Regions from separate parts of the Pseudomonas gozinkensis genome, predicted to be linked through region 2. Evidence: riboswitches for the same ligand, from Rfam matches in the RefSeq annotation. Region 2 holds a riboswitch; each other region holds the start of a gene.
What was found. Region 2 has a riboswitch for cobalamin ahead of cobO (cob(I)yrinic acid a,c-diamide adenosyltransferase). Riboswitches for the same ligand answer to the same signal wherever they lie in the genome.

Region 1 (4,192 bases), 1.7 Mb from region 2:
TGCGGGCAGTCTGGCCAGCTACAAATGGATCGAAAAGGCCGGATACCGGCACTTGCAGCGCTCGAGCGACCGTCCGTCACCAGCCTGAATAACGGGATTTTATTCCGACAAAAATACTGGGACTTTGTGCCGCGCGCCGATTGGCGTAAACTCCGCCTCAAGCCTGCGAGGAGTCTCCATGACCGCTATTACCATTACCGACGCCGCCCATGATTACCTGGCTGATCTGCTTTCCAAGCAGAACACCCCGGGCATCGGCATCCGCGTCTTCATCACCCAGCCTGGCACCCAGTACGCCGAAACCTGCATTGCCTATTGCAAGCCGGGCGAAGAGAAACCTGAAGACACAGCGCTGGGGCTGAAAAGCTTCACCGCTTACATCGACTCGTTCAGCGAAGCGTTTCTCGATGATGCCGTCGTCGACTACGCTACCGACCGCATGGGCGGCCAGTTGACCATCAAGGCGCCAAACGCCAAAGTCCCGATGGTCAACGCCGACAGCCCGGTCAACGAGCGTATCAACTACTACCTGCAAACCGAAATCAACCCGGGGCTGGCCAGCCACGGCGGTCAGGTCAGCCTGATCGATGTGGTTGAAGACGGCATTGCCGTGTTGCAGTTCGGCGGCGGCTGCCAGGGCTGCGGCCAGGCGGACGTGACCCTGAAGGAAGGCATTGAGCGCACCTTGCTTGAGCGCATTCCGGAGCTCAAGGGCGTTCGCGACGTGACCGACCACACGCAGAAAGAAAACGCCTACTACTAAGGTGTTCGCTGCGGCATGAAAAACGGCGCCCCGTGAGCGCCGTTTTTTTATGCCGGAAATTTTGGGACTTTGATCGTTCCCACGCTCCGCGTGGGAATGCAGCCCGGGACGCTGCGCGTCCCATTCACGGTCTATACAGGTGCGCATGCCCCGCGCGATACAGCGATGACTCACTAAAGTGATCGCTACCCAACACCCGCCCAACCAGAATCAACGCCGTACGCCGAAACCCCTTGGCCGCCACCTTCGCGGCAATATCCTCCAGCGTCCCCGTCACCCAGTCCTGATCCGGCCACGTCGCCCGGTGAATCACCGCGATCGGGCAATCCGCGCCGTAATGCGGCAGCAGTTCAGCCAGAATCTTTTCCAGATGATTGACGCCCAGATGAATCGCCATGGTCGCCCCATGCTGCGCAAGACTGCCGAGCTCTTCGCCAACCGGCATCGCGGTCTTGTCCGCATAACGGGTCAAAATCACGCTCTGCGAAATGTCCGGCAGGGTCAGTTCGGCACCCAGTAAAGCAGCGCAAGCGGCAGTGGCGGTTACGCCGGGAATGATCTCGAACGAAATATCCAGCTCACGCAAATAACGAATCTGCTCGCCAATGGCGCCGTACAGGCTCGGATCGCCCGAATGTACGCGCGCGACGTCCTGGCCCTTGGCGTGGGCGGTCTTGATCAGCTCGACGATCTGCTCCAGGTGCAGTTCGGCGCTGTTGACCACGGTTTCAGCGCAATGACCTTCCAGCACTGCCGTCGGCACCAGCGAGCCTGCATAGATGATCACCGGGCAACTGCGGATCAGCCGCTGGCCTTTGACAGTGATCAATTCCGGGTCGCCGGGGCCGGCGCCGATGAAGTAAACGGTCATCGTTGGATCCTGTAGAAAAGGGGCAGGGCGGAGCTTCACAAGCCCTTCAGATGAAGAATGCTCATGATCGAAAGCGGGGATTATCGGGAATTTACGCAGCGCCGGCCAATGCCAGTGTCGCCTGGGCGTACTTTTGCCGGGAAATCAGCAGTTTTGCCGGGCCACTGATCAACTGTTCGGCGAGTGCCAGAGCGGCACTTTCTGCTACGCCGTAGCAGCCGGTGCGTTCGAAGGCGATCTGTGAATGGTGACTCAAGCGTTGCTGATAACTGGCCAGTTCTTCGCTGCTGAAATACAACAAGGGCAGCGCCAGTTGGGCGGCGAGCTCCTGCAAACCGGGTTCATCACGCTTGAGGTCGATGCTGGCCAGCGCCTTGACCTTCTCAAGATCAATCCGATGCGCCTGTAACGCCTGATCGAGCAATGCGCGCAGCGTGCTGGCCGGGCAGCCGCGCTGGCAGCCCAGGCCGACCACGAAGGTCGGCGCTGCGCTGTCATCGGTCATGCGTGGTACTGACCTTCGCTTTTGCGGCGGAACAACCAGGCGCTGATCAGGCCCAGGGCCAGCCAGAACGCCACGTTGGTCAGCTGCGAAGCGATTTTGAACTGGGCTTCGAGGGCTTCCGGGGCAAGCATCGAATGCACTTGCGGTTGTGGCGCGCCGATCACATGCGGCACGGCAAGGATTGCCACGCCGAGGATCTTCATCAGCCAGTTACGGCTGAACGCGATCAAGGCCAGGCCGACAGCGGTGGAGGCGGCGGTGCCGATCCACCACATCTGCCGCGAGGCCAGATCCGCGGCGGCAGTGCCTGGCAGTTCAGGCGGCAGGCCCATGGTCGGCGCGAGCACGAAGGTCGCATAACCGGCCAGACCCCAGAGCAGGCCCTGAGAGGTTTTGGTCGGCGCACGCAGGGTGTACAGACCCGCCAGCATCAGGGCAAAACCCACGGCAACCACCAGATTGCCACCGGTGGTGGAAACCACGCGTTGCCAGCCGTCTTCCGGCTCCCAGGCTTCGGCATCGTGGGTGTGGGCGGCGGTGCCGGCGGCGTGTTCGTGAACTTCGGCAACCGGCTCGGCTTTCTCGAAGGTTTCGGCCTGCAGAATCAGCGGCGACACCCAGAAGCTTTGCAGCAACGTCAGGAGCAGGGCGGCCAGAAGGCCGGTGAAACCTGCGGTCTGCGCAATACGCTTGATCATGTCGTCAGGTCTCAGTGGCAAGGGAACGCGGCGCTGTGGCGGGTATCGTGCGCGGCGTTGTGCACCGCTTCGATGTGCGAGAAACCGGCGAAATACACAAGGCACGCACCGAGGATCGACGCGCAGACGGCGGCGGTCAGGCGTTGGCTCAGGGTGGTGGTGCTGGAGATCTTGTCCGAATTGCTGCCGGTGCTGCTGATGATCGACATGGCGCTTCCCTCTGGAGTGTCAGCGGGTGAATAGAGCGCATGAAAACCCCTGCGGCCGGGCACGCAGAGGTTCGAACAGCGCCCGCCCACCGCGGGTTTGTTATGTTCAGTGGCGCAAGGATACGCACTGTGTGTTGCGGGCCGGTCTCCGGGCTCACGAGGGGTGGCTGTCTGCCGACCTGCAAGCGTCACCTTCCCATGCCCGAGGGCACAGTGGATCTGACGCTTCGCTCGCTTACCGTTGCGGGGGCAGCACCGGACTGACATGGCTTTAGAGTAAAGCACATGATTCACCGGTTTCCCGTTTCACCCTGTGAAGGGCACCCGTAACAAGTTGTGTAGGAGACCATGAGGGGGAATTTGAGTCAATTGGGATTGGGATTGGGATTGGGATTGGGATTGGGATTGGGGGCTGATCCGTTGCTGCGGTAACGGCTTCTTAGGGTTCCGCCCTGACGGCCATCCCTTTCAAGGTCTTAGGTAAAATCCCCTGAAGTTTCTATCAGGGATACCCGAACGATGTGGGCCGATGTTTTAGCGCGTTTCGAGAAAAAAGCACCTGCCAGCGTTATGGCCAAATTGGCGCTGGAGCAAGCTATTGCCCCTGAGTGGGTCGATCAGGTCTTCGAAGAGCATCGGCAACGGCAGTATTCTCGTGAGCTACTGTTCTCGACCATCATCAAGCTGATGTCCCTTGTTTCATTGGGCTTGAAGCCATCCCTGCACGCTGCGGCGCGGCAACTGGAAGATCTTCCTGTCAGCCTGGCGGCCCTCTACGACAAGATCAGTCGTACCGAGCCAGCTCTGTTGCGCGCCCTGGTCACGGGCTGTGCACAGCGCCTGGCTCCAACGATCAGGGAGTTGGGTTGCACGGCGATGCTGCCGGGTTGGCAGGTTCGGGTGGTGGACGGTAATCACTTGGCATCCACTGAGAAACGACTCGGGGCTTTACGCCACGAGCGAGGCGCCGCTCGGCCCGGTTTTTCGGTGGTTGTCTACGATCCCGACCTGGATCAGGTCATCGACCTGCAGGCGTGTGAGGATGCCTACGCAAGCGAGCGTGTTTGCGTGTTGCCTCTCTTGGCCGATGCCGAGTCGGGCCAAGTGTGGCTGGCTGATCGACTCTATTGCACGCTCCCGGTTATG
Region 2 (4,192 bases):
ATATTGATGGCAAACCGCCTGCGTCCAAACGCAGGCGGTTTTGTTTTCTGTCGAATCGGCAGTCAAAGCCTCAGCCAGATCAGGATGTTCTGCATATGACGATGTCGGCCCGCTTTGCCTTGATGTTCTTCGCAGCGCTGCTCAGCGGCTGCGCCAGCCGCACTCCACCGCCTGCGCCGGTGGTGCGCGCTCCGATCGTGTTCGGATCCTCCCAGACCTTTTCACCCGCTGCCGAAGACGTGCTGTTCCGCGCGCTCGGGCTGGTGGGCACGCCTTATCGTTGGGGTGGCAATACGCCGGATTCGGGCTTCGATTGCAGCGGCCTGATTGGTTTCGTCTACCGCGATGCCGCCGGTATCAGCCTGCCGCGCTCGACCCGCGAGATGATCGTGATGCAGGCGCCGAACGTCGGCAAGGAAGGGTTGCAGACCGGCGACCTGATCTTCTTCGCCACCAATGGCGGCTCACAGGTCAGCCATGCGGGGATCTACGTCGGGGAAGGGCGCTTCGTTCATGCGCCGGCCACCGGTGGTACGGTGAAGCTGGACAGCCTGTCGAAGGCGTATTGGCAGAAAGCCTATCTGAGCGCCAAGCGTGTTCTGCAGCCAGAGCATCTGGCGCACAACCCGTAGCCCGGATACATAAAAACCCGTGGAAGCTGAATGGCTCCCACGGGTTTTTTAATGCCTGCAATACGCTAGCGGGTCGCTGATACTCGCCACACTTTGTTACCCACGTCATCCGCCACCAGCAATCCACCTTGCTGGTCGATCACCACGCCGACCGGGCGACCCAGAGCGTTTTCATCCTTGTCGAGGAATCCGGTCAGCACGTCCACCGGTGTTCCGCTCGGCTTGCCAGCGGCAAACGGTACGAAGATCACCTTGTAGCCGCTATGCGGCTTGCGGTTCCACGAGCCGTGCTGGCCGATGAATGCGCCTTCCTTGAATTGCGCCGGCAGGCGATTCCCTTCAGCGAAGGTCAGGCCCAGTGACGCGGTGTGCGGGCCGACGGCGTAGTCGGGAGCGATGGCCTTGGCCACCATGTCCGGGCGCTGTGGTTCGACGCGCACGTCGATGTGCTGGCCGTAATAGCTGAACGGCCAGCCATAGAAACCACCGTCCTTGACCGAGGTGATGTAGTCCGGCACCAGATCGCTGCCGATTTCGTCGCGCTCGTTCACGGCGGTCCACAGTGCGCCGGTTTGTGGCTCCCAGGCCAGGCCGTTCGGGTTGCGGATGCCCGAGGCGAAGATCCGGTGGTTGCCGGTGGCGCGATCCACTTCCCAGATCGCCGCACGGCCTTCTTCCTGATCCAGGCCGTTTTCGCCGACGTTGCTGTTTGAACCGACGGTGACGTACAGCTTGCTGCCGTCCTTGCTGGCGATGACGTTCTTGGTCCAGTGGTGGTTGAGCGTGCCGCCCGGCAGGTCGACGACCTTGATTGGCTGGCTCTTGATTTCGGTTGCGCCGGGCTCGTAGTTAAAACGCAGCAGGCGATCGGTATCGGCGACGTACAGATCGTTGCCGACCAGGGTCATGCCGAACGGCGAGTTGAGGTTTTGCAGGAAAACCGTGCGGGTTTCGGCCACGCCGTCATGATCGGCATCGCGCAGCAGGGTGATGCGGTTCGGGCTGGGGACGCCAGCACCTGCGCGGCCCATGACTTTCTTCATTACCCAGCCGCGAATGCCCTTGCCGTCGTCGGGTTTGGGCGGGGCGTTGGTTTCCGCTACCAGCACATCGCCGTTGGGCAGCACATACAGCCAGCGAGGGTGATCGAGATTCTCGGCAAACGCTGCTACCTGTGTGCCTGTCGCTGCCGTCGGTTTCGCGCCGGCCGGCCAGCCGATGGCCGGGGCGATGTTCACCGTCGGGATCAGGGTCTTGTTCGGTTCGGGCAATTTGGGTGACGGGCCGGTGCCGTCGGAGACTTGCAGGCTGGAGGATTCACCACAGGCGGCGAGCCCTCCGGCGAGCACGATGACGAAAACGAGCTGGGGCTTGCGCATTGCTGATCTTCCCTATAAATGCATTCTTAATCATAGAGGAGTGCACAAGCCCGATGGTTCAACCCTCAGCCGCGGGCTTCCTTGAACAGCATGGCAATGCCGGGGTGATAGTTGCCGGCTTCGCTGCGCAATTTGCGGTAGGCGTAGGGAAAGTACCAGGCGACGGCGCAGGTGTGTTCCTTTTGCAGGTCATCGACCATGTCCTGCAGCTCTTCCGGACTGGCGCTGTGCTGGGCCTTTTGCGGGGCGACGAACAGGCAGCCGAGTTTCAGGTCGCTGGCGTAGCTGATGCGCTTGGCGTCGCTGGTGATATCCGCCAGGGCCTGCGTCAGATTCAGGCTGGTGACGCGTGGCCAGCGCTGGGTGGCCTGGATGAAGGCGCGATCGTCGGCGCCGGCAATAAACAGGTCGGCGCGGGCGTTGCGCTCGCCTTCTTCGTTCTGCTTGCGGGTGGCAGTGTCGCGCAGGGTGACCAGTTCGGCCATCCATGCGGCGGCGGACAGCAGGCCAAGGTTGGCTTTCTCGTCGTGCCAGTAGGGGGTGTCGCTGTCGCCGCGTACGGCGTTGTAACGGTCGATACAGTCAAACCAGCGTTCCAGCACCGGGCGCAGGAATTCCAGCCGCGGGTTGCTGATGATCATGCCTTGCATGGTGCTCTCCCTTGTTATTGTGATGTGCTCTCTGCAGTCAAAAAGCATGGCTCTTTGATATCACTGCTGACAGTGTGGCACAAGATTGGCGTCAGTTAATTGATCGGCGGCAGTTATTCGCCGTACAAGCCCCTCTTCAATTGACGCTCCACCCCCAACCCTCTAACCTTCGCGGCTTGTTTCAGGTGCTCTGTGGCGCATGTCGACAGAGTGAAACAGGGAAGCCGGTGAGGCGGGTCTTGAAGCGAAGAACCCTCACGATCCCGGCGCTGCCCCCGCAACGGTAAATGAGTAAAAGCTGCGTCTGATGCCACTGCGTAAATGCGGGAAGGCGCGCAGCCAGGCACCAGCCGCTCATGAGCCCGGAGACCGGCCTGATCCATCCAGCGGCATCACGGTGGGCGATGCCAGGCTTGTTGCCGTCTATTCTTGTGCCTGCCCGCCGTTATCCAGCCTCAACGGAGAGCTCCCCCATGACTGATTCCCCCGAGCGCGACGAGCGCCACCTGGCGCGCATGCAGCGCAAAAAAGCCGTGATCGACGAACGCATCGCCAATTCGCCAGACGAATGCGGCCTGGTGCTGGTGCTGACCGGCAACGGCAAAGGCAAGAGCAGCTCGGCATTCGGCATGCTCGCCCGCGCCATGGGTCACGGCATGCAGTGCGGTGTGGTGCAGTTCATCAAGGGCCGCAACAGCACCGGCGAAGAGCTGTTCTTCCGCCGCTTCCCCGAGCAAGTGCGTTTTCATGTGATGGGCGAGGGCTTCACCTGGGAAACCCAGGATCGCCAGCGCGACATAGCCGCCGCCGAAGCGGCCTGGGAAGTCTCCCGCGAGCTGCTGCGCGATCCGTCGATCGGTCTGGTGGTGCTCGATGAACTGAACATCGCCCTCAAGCACGGTTACCTCGATCTGGATCAGGTGCTCAGCGATCTGCAGGCCCGTCCGCCGATGCAGCACGTGATCGTCACCGGTCGCGCCGCCAAGCCGGAAATGATCGAGATGGGCGACACCGTCACCGAGATGGGCATGATCAAGCACGCCTTCCAGGCCGGCATCAAAGCGCAGAAAGGCGTCGAACTTTGAATCAACCACGTCACTGCCCGGCGGTACTGATCGCCGCGCCGGCTTCCGGTCAGGGCAAGACCACCGTCACCGCTGCGCTGGCCCGTTTGCATCGCAATCAGGGGCGCAAGGTTCGCGTGTTCAAGTGCGGCCCGGACTTTCTCGACCCGATGATCCTCGAGCGCGCCAGCGGTGCGCCGGTCTATCAACTGGACATGTGGATGGTCGGCGAGCAGGAAAGTCGACGCCTGTTGTGGGAAGCCGCCGCCGAAGCCGATCTGATCCTGATCGAGGGTGTGATGGGCCTGTTCGACGGCACGCCGTCGAGCGCCGATCTGGCGCGGCATTTCGGCGTACCGGTGCTCGGTGTGATCGACGGCACAGCCATGGCCCAGACCTTCGGCGCACTGGCCCTGGGCCTGGCGCGCTATCAGCCGGACTTGCCGTTTGCCGGCGTGCTGGCCAAC
Region 3 (4,192 bases), 1.7 Mb from region 2:
TCCAGCGGATCGAATCCCAATTCAAACGCCTTGGCCAACGCCCGCAACAGACTCGACTGCGCCCCTTTGCCGTCGCCACGCGGAATCCGCAGCAACGCCAGCAAGGTGTCGATGCGTAAACGCCCGGTCGGCGACTCGCCAAAAATGTGCAGACCATCGCGGATCTGCGATTCCTTCAGATCACACAGATAAGTGTCCAGACGCGGCAGCCAGATCGCCGCATCGGCGTCGCTGTCGAGGCCTTCGTCCAGCTGCAATTCACGATCAATCTGCGTGTCACGCACCAGTTGCAGAATGTCCCGCTGCAATTCACGGGCGCGACGCGGATCGAGCAACTGAGCTTCGTAATACTCGTCCGCCAACAGTTCCAGATTGCGCAACGGCCCGTAGGTTTCGGCACGGGTCAGCGGCGGCATCAAGTGGTCGATGATCACCGCCTGGGTGCGACGTTTGGCCTGAGCGCCCTCGCCCGGGTCGTTGACGATAAACGGATAGATGTTCGGCAGCGGCCCGAGCAGCGCGTCCGGCCAGCAGTTCTCCGAAAGGCCCACACCTTTGCCCGGCAGCCATTCGAGATTGCCGTGCTTGCCGACGTGGATAACGCCATGAGCCCCGTAGATCTGGCGCAGCCAGAAATAGAACGCGAGGTACGCGTGCGGCGGCACCAGGTCCGGGTCGTGATACACCGCGCTCGGATCGACCTGATAACCCCGCGCCGGTTGAATGCCGACGAAGGTCAGGCCAAACCGCAGGCCGGCGATCATCATCCGCCCGTCACGGCACATCGGATCGTTTTGCGGTGACCCCCAACGTTCCAGCACCGCCGTGCGATTGGCTTCGGGCAGCGCGTTGAACATCTTCAGGTAATCGTTCATCGCCAGGCTTTGCTGGCACGGGCGCTGGTCGAGCGTATCGAGATCGTTGCTGACGCCGCCGAGCAGTTGCCGGATCAGCTCGGAGCCGCTGTCCGGCAATTCGGCCGGCAACGGATAACCTTCAGCCTGCAACGCCCGGAGGATATTCAGCGCGGCAGCCGGCGTGTCGAGTCCCACGCCGTTGCCGATGCGTCCGTCCCGGGTCGGGTAATTGGCGAGGATCAGCGCGATACGTTTTTCAGCGTTCGGCACCCGCGCCAGTTCGACCCAGCGTCGCGCCAGTTCAGCCACAAAATCCATACGTTCAGGCTGCGCCCGATAACACACGACATCGGACTGACTGCGCTCACTGCGCCAGGCCAGATCCTTGAAACTGATCGGCCGACTGATGATCCGACCGTCGAGCTCCGGCAAGGCGATGTGCATCGCCAGATCCCGCGGACCGAGGCCCTGCTCGCTTTCGCGCCAACCGGGCTCGTTGTCCTGGGCGCAGATCGCCTGGATCACCGGAATATTGCGACGGAACGGCCGCAGATGCGGCGCCTCCGGGCTGGACTGGGCGAAACCGGTGGTGTTCAAGATCACCGAGGCCTCGACTTCATCCAGCCAGTCCTCGACCACCGACAGGCAGCCGGGCTCTTTCAAACTGGCCACGGCGATCGGCAACGGATTGAGTCCGGCAGCCTGAAGCCGTTGGCAGAACACGTCGATAAACGCCGTGTTCGCCGCTTGCAAATGCGAGCGATAAAACAACACCGCCGACACCGGTTGACCGGGCAGCCAATCGGCTTGCCAGTCACTCAGTGCGGCGGTGTTTTTGTTCGGGTGGTAAATCGCCGTGCGCGGCAGCGTCTGCGGCTCGCCCCACACGTAATCCCGTGCCAGCCAGCGATTGGCCAGACAGCGGAAAAAGTCCAGCGCATTGCCCATGCCGCCCTGACGCAGAAACTGCCAGAGCCGGTCGCGATCTTCGGCGCCGACGGTGCTGAGGTCGCTGAGCTCCGGGTCGGGCCGGTCATCGCCCGGTACCAGAATCACCTGCACGCCACGTTCGGACAACTCGACCAGCCGCTCGACGCCATAACGCCAATAAGCGATGCCGCCGTGCAACGAGATCAGAATGACCTTGGCATGGCGCAGCACTTCATCGACGTACAGATCGACCGACGCATGGTTCTGCACCTGCATCGGGTTGGCCAGCCGCACGCTCGGGTAATCCTCGGGCAGTTGCTGCGCGGCTTCGGCGAGCAGCGCGAGGCTGGAATCGCCGCTGCACAGGATCACCAGCTCGGCGGGGGTTTGTCCAAGGTCGGCAATGTTGTCATCCGACACGAAACCGCCGGGCTGGGTCCTGAGCAGGTGCATGGCTTAAACGCTGAGCGCGGCGCGCAGTTGCGCTTCGAGCTGGGCGGCATCCAGTTCCTGACCGATCAACACCAGACGCGTCACACGCGCTTCATCGGCGCCCCACTGACGGTCGAAGTGTTTGTCGAAACGCGTGCCCACGCCCTGGATCAGCAGACGCATCGGCTTGTTCGGGATTGCCGCGAAACCTTTGACCCGCAGAATGCCGTGCTGCACCACCAGTTGCGTCAGTGCGTCGAGCAACAGGCTTTCGTCGGCTTGTGGCAGTTCGATGGAGATCGAGTCGAAAGCGTCGTGATCGTGGTCGTCGTGATCGTCATCGCCTTCACCGTGGTGGTGATCGTGATGGCTGTGGCGGCTGTCGATGTGTTCTTCGGAACCGGCACCCAGACCAATCAGCACGTCCAGCGGCAGACGACCGTTGCTGGCTTCGATGATTTTCACCGCCGGCGGCAGCTCTTCGGCGACTTCCAGGCGCACGCGAGCGAGGTCTTCAGGGCTGGTCTGGTCGGCCTTGTTGAGGATCACCAGGTCGGCGCTGGCCAGTTGGTCGGCGAACAGCTCGTGCAGCGGCGATTCGTGGTCCAGGTTCGGGTCGAGTTTGCGCTGGGCATCGACCTGATCCGGGAACGCGGCGAAAGTGCCGGCGGCCACGGCCGGGCTGTCGACCACGGTGATCACGGCGTCAACGGTGCAGGCGCTGCGGATTTCCGGCCACTGGAAGGCTTGCACCAGTGGTTTTGGCAGGGCCAGGCCCGAGGTTTCGATCAGGATGTGGTCGAGGTCGCCGCGACGGGCCACCAGTTCGCGCATCACCGGGAAGAACTCTTCCTGAACCGTGCAGCACAGGCAGCCGTTGGCCAGTTCGTAGACACGACCGGTGGCTTCTTCTTCGGTACAGCCGATGGTGCATTGCTTGAGGATTTCACCGTCGATGCCCAGCTCGCCGAACTCGTTGACGATCACCGCGATGCGGCGGCCTTGCGCGTTGTCGAGCATGTGCCGCAGCAAGGTGGTTTTGCCCGAGCCGAGGAAGCCGGTGACGATGGTGACGGGGAGTTTGGCCAGTGTTTTCATCGGATGCCCTTTGGCAAGGTGGCGGGCATACGGGACGAGACCGGCACGCAAGTGCGTGCCTGGAGAGTTCGCCACCGGATCACCCCGCCCGGTTGAAAGTGAGAATCTGTGACGAGGCAGGTCTCCTGGCTGACGGTGTTCGGGCCTTGGCCCGGTATTCGCTGCGCCTTCCCGCTGGCTCTGGATTGAGTTGGCAGTGGCGTGGCAGCGAACAGCACCGTTCACAGTTGCGGGGGCAGCCGCGGCTTGGACCGCGTTCCCTTCTTAGCTTCGGCGTGGGCCGAAGAACCTCGAAAGCGCAAGGCTACGCATGGGTTCGTGATGGGTCAATGGCCGTTGTTTTTTGGTTTTGGGTTTTGTGAGCATATCCGTTGCTGCGGTAACGGCTTCCTAGGGTTCCGCCCTGACGGCGGGTCACTTTTGACAAACGCCCGGAATGCCGGCCCAGCCAAAAGTAACCAAAAAGTCTACGCCCCGGCGTACGGCACTTCGCTTAGGCTCAGTGTTCCCTCGCTACGGTGTCCATCAGGGGGCATCGCCTACGGTTTGCTTCGCTGCACCTCCTCTCGATGTATGCGGCTTCGCCGCACGGCGCTGCGCGCCTACCCCCTGATGAACACCTCCGCTCGGCCTGCCGAAGGGGCAAAAAATCAAAAGCCAGAGCCAGAGCCAGAGCAAAGGCCAGATCAAGAGCCCCTCACCCTAGCCCTCCCGAAACGTCGGACCGCCCGTAGGGAGAGGGAACCGACCGAGTTGATTGGGAGAGTTGCGCCGACTTGCGATACCGCGTTGAACTCAGACTTTGAAAAGCACAGAAATCGGCTCCCTCTCCTCGGGGAGAGGGCTGGGGTGAGGGGTAAGCCCACCACAAAACC

Region 1: it holds a riboswitch for cobalamin, as region 2 does, so the genes downstream of both, IHQ43_RS15960 (CbtB domain-containing protein) here and cobO (cob(I)yrinic acid a,c-diamide adenosyltransferase) in region 2, are expected to answer to the same signal.
Region 3: it holds a riboswitch for cobalamin, as region 2 does, so the genes downstream of both, cobW (cobalamin biosynthesis protein CobW) here and cobO (cob(I)yrinic acid a,c-diamide adenosyltransferase) in region 2, are expected to answer to the same signal.

What each region holds. Positions count from the first base shown of each region.
Region 1 covers NZ_CP062253.1:3,629,327-3,633,518, reverse strand. Annotated here, with positions in the region: gene IHQ43_RS15985 (acyltransferase family protein) at 1-88, shown strand, start outside; gene nfuA (Fe-S biogenesis protein NfuA) at 179-763, shown strand; gene cobM (precorrin-4 C(11)-methyltransferase) at 888-1,634, opposite strand; gene IHQ43_RS15970 (cobalamin biosynthesis protein) at 1,726-2,139, opposite strand; gene IHQ43_RS15965 (CbtA family protein) at 2,136-2,837, opposite strand; gene IHQ43_RS15960 (CbtB domain-containing protein) at 2,849-3,046, opposite strand; cobalamin riboswitch at 3,169-3,389, opposite strand; gene IHQ43_RS15955 (IS4 family transposase) at 3,617-4,192, shown strand, end outside.
Region 2 covers NZ_CP062253.1:1,898,063-1,902,254, forward strand. Annotated here, with positions in the region: gene IHQ43_RS08570 (C40 family peptidase) at 96-632, shown strand; gene IHQ43_RS08575 (PQQ-dependent sugar dehydrogenase) at 698-2,011, opposite strand; gene IHQ43_RS08580 (hypothetical protein) at 2,077-2,661, opposite strand; cobalamin riboswitch at 2,828-3,053, shown strand; gene cobO (cob(I)yrinic acid a,c-diamide adenosyltransferase) at 3,135-3,746, shown strand; gene IHQ43_RS08590 (cobyrinic acid a,c-diamide synthase CobB) at 3,743-4,192, shown strand, end outside.
Region 3 covers NZ_CP062253.1:3,624,101-3,628,292, forward strand. Annotated here, with positions in the region: gene cobN (cobaltochelatase subunit CobN) at 1-2,240, opposite strand, end outside; gene cobW (cobalamin biosynthesis protein CobW) at 2,244-3,317, opposite strand; cobalamin riboswitch at 3,416-3,625, opposite strand.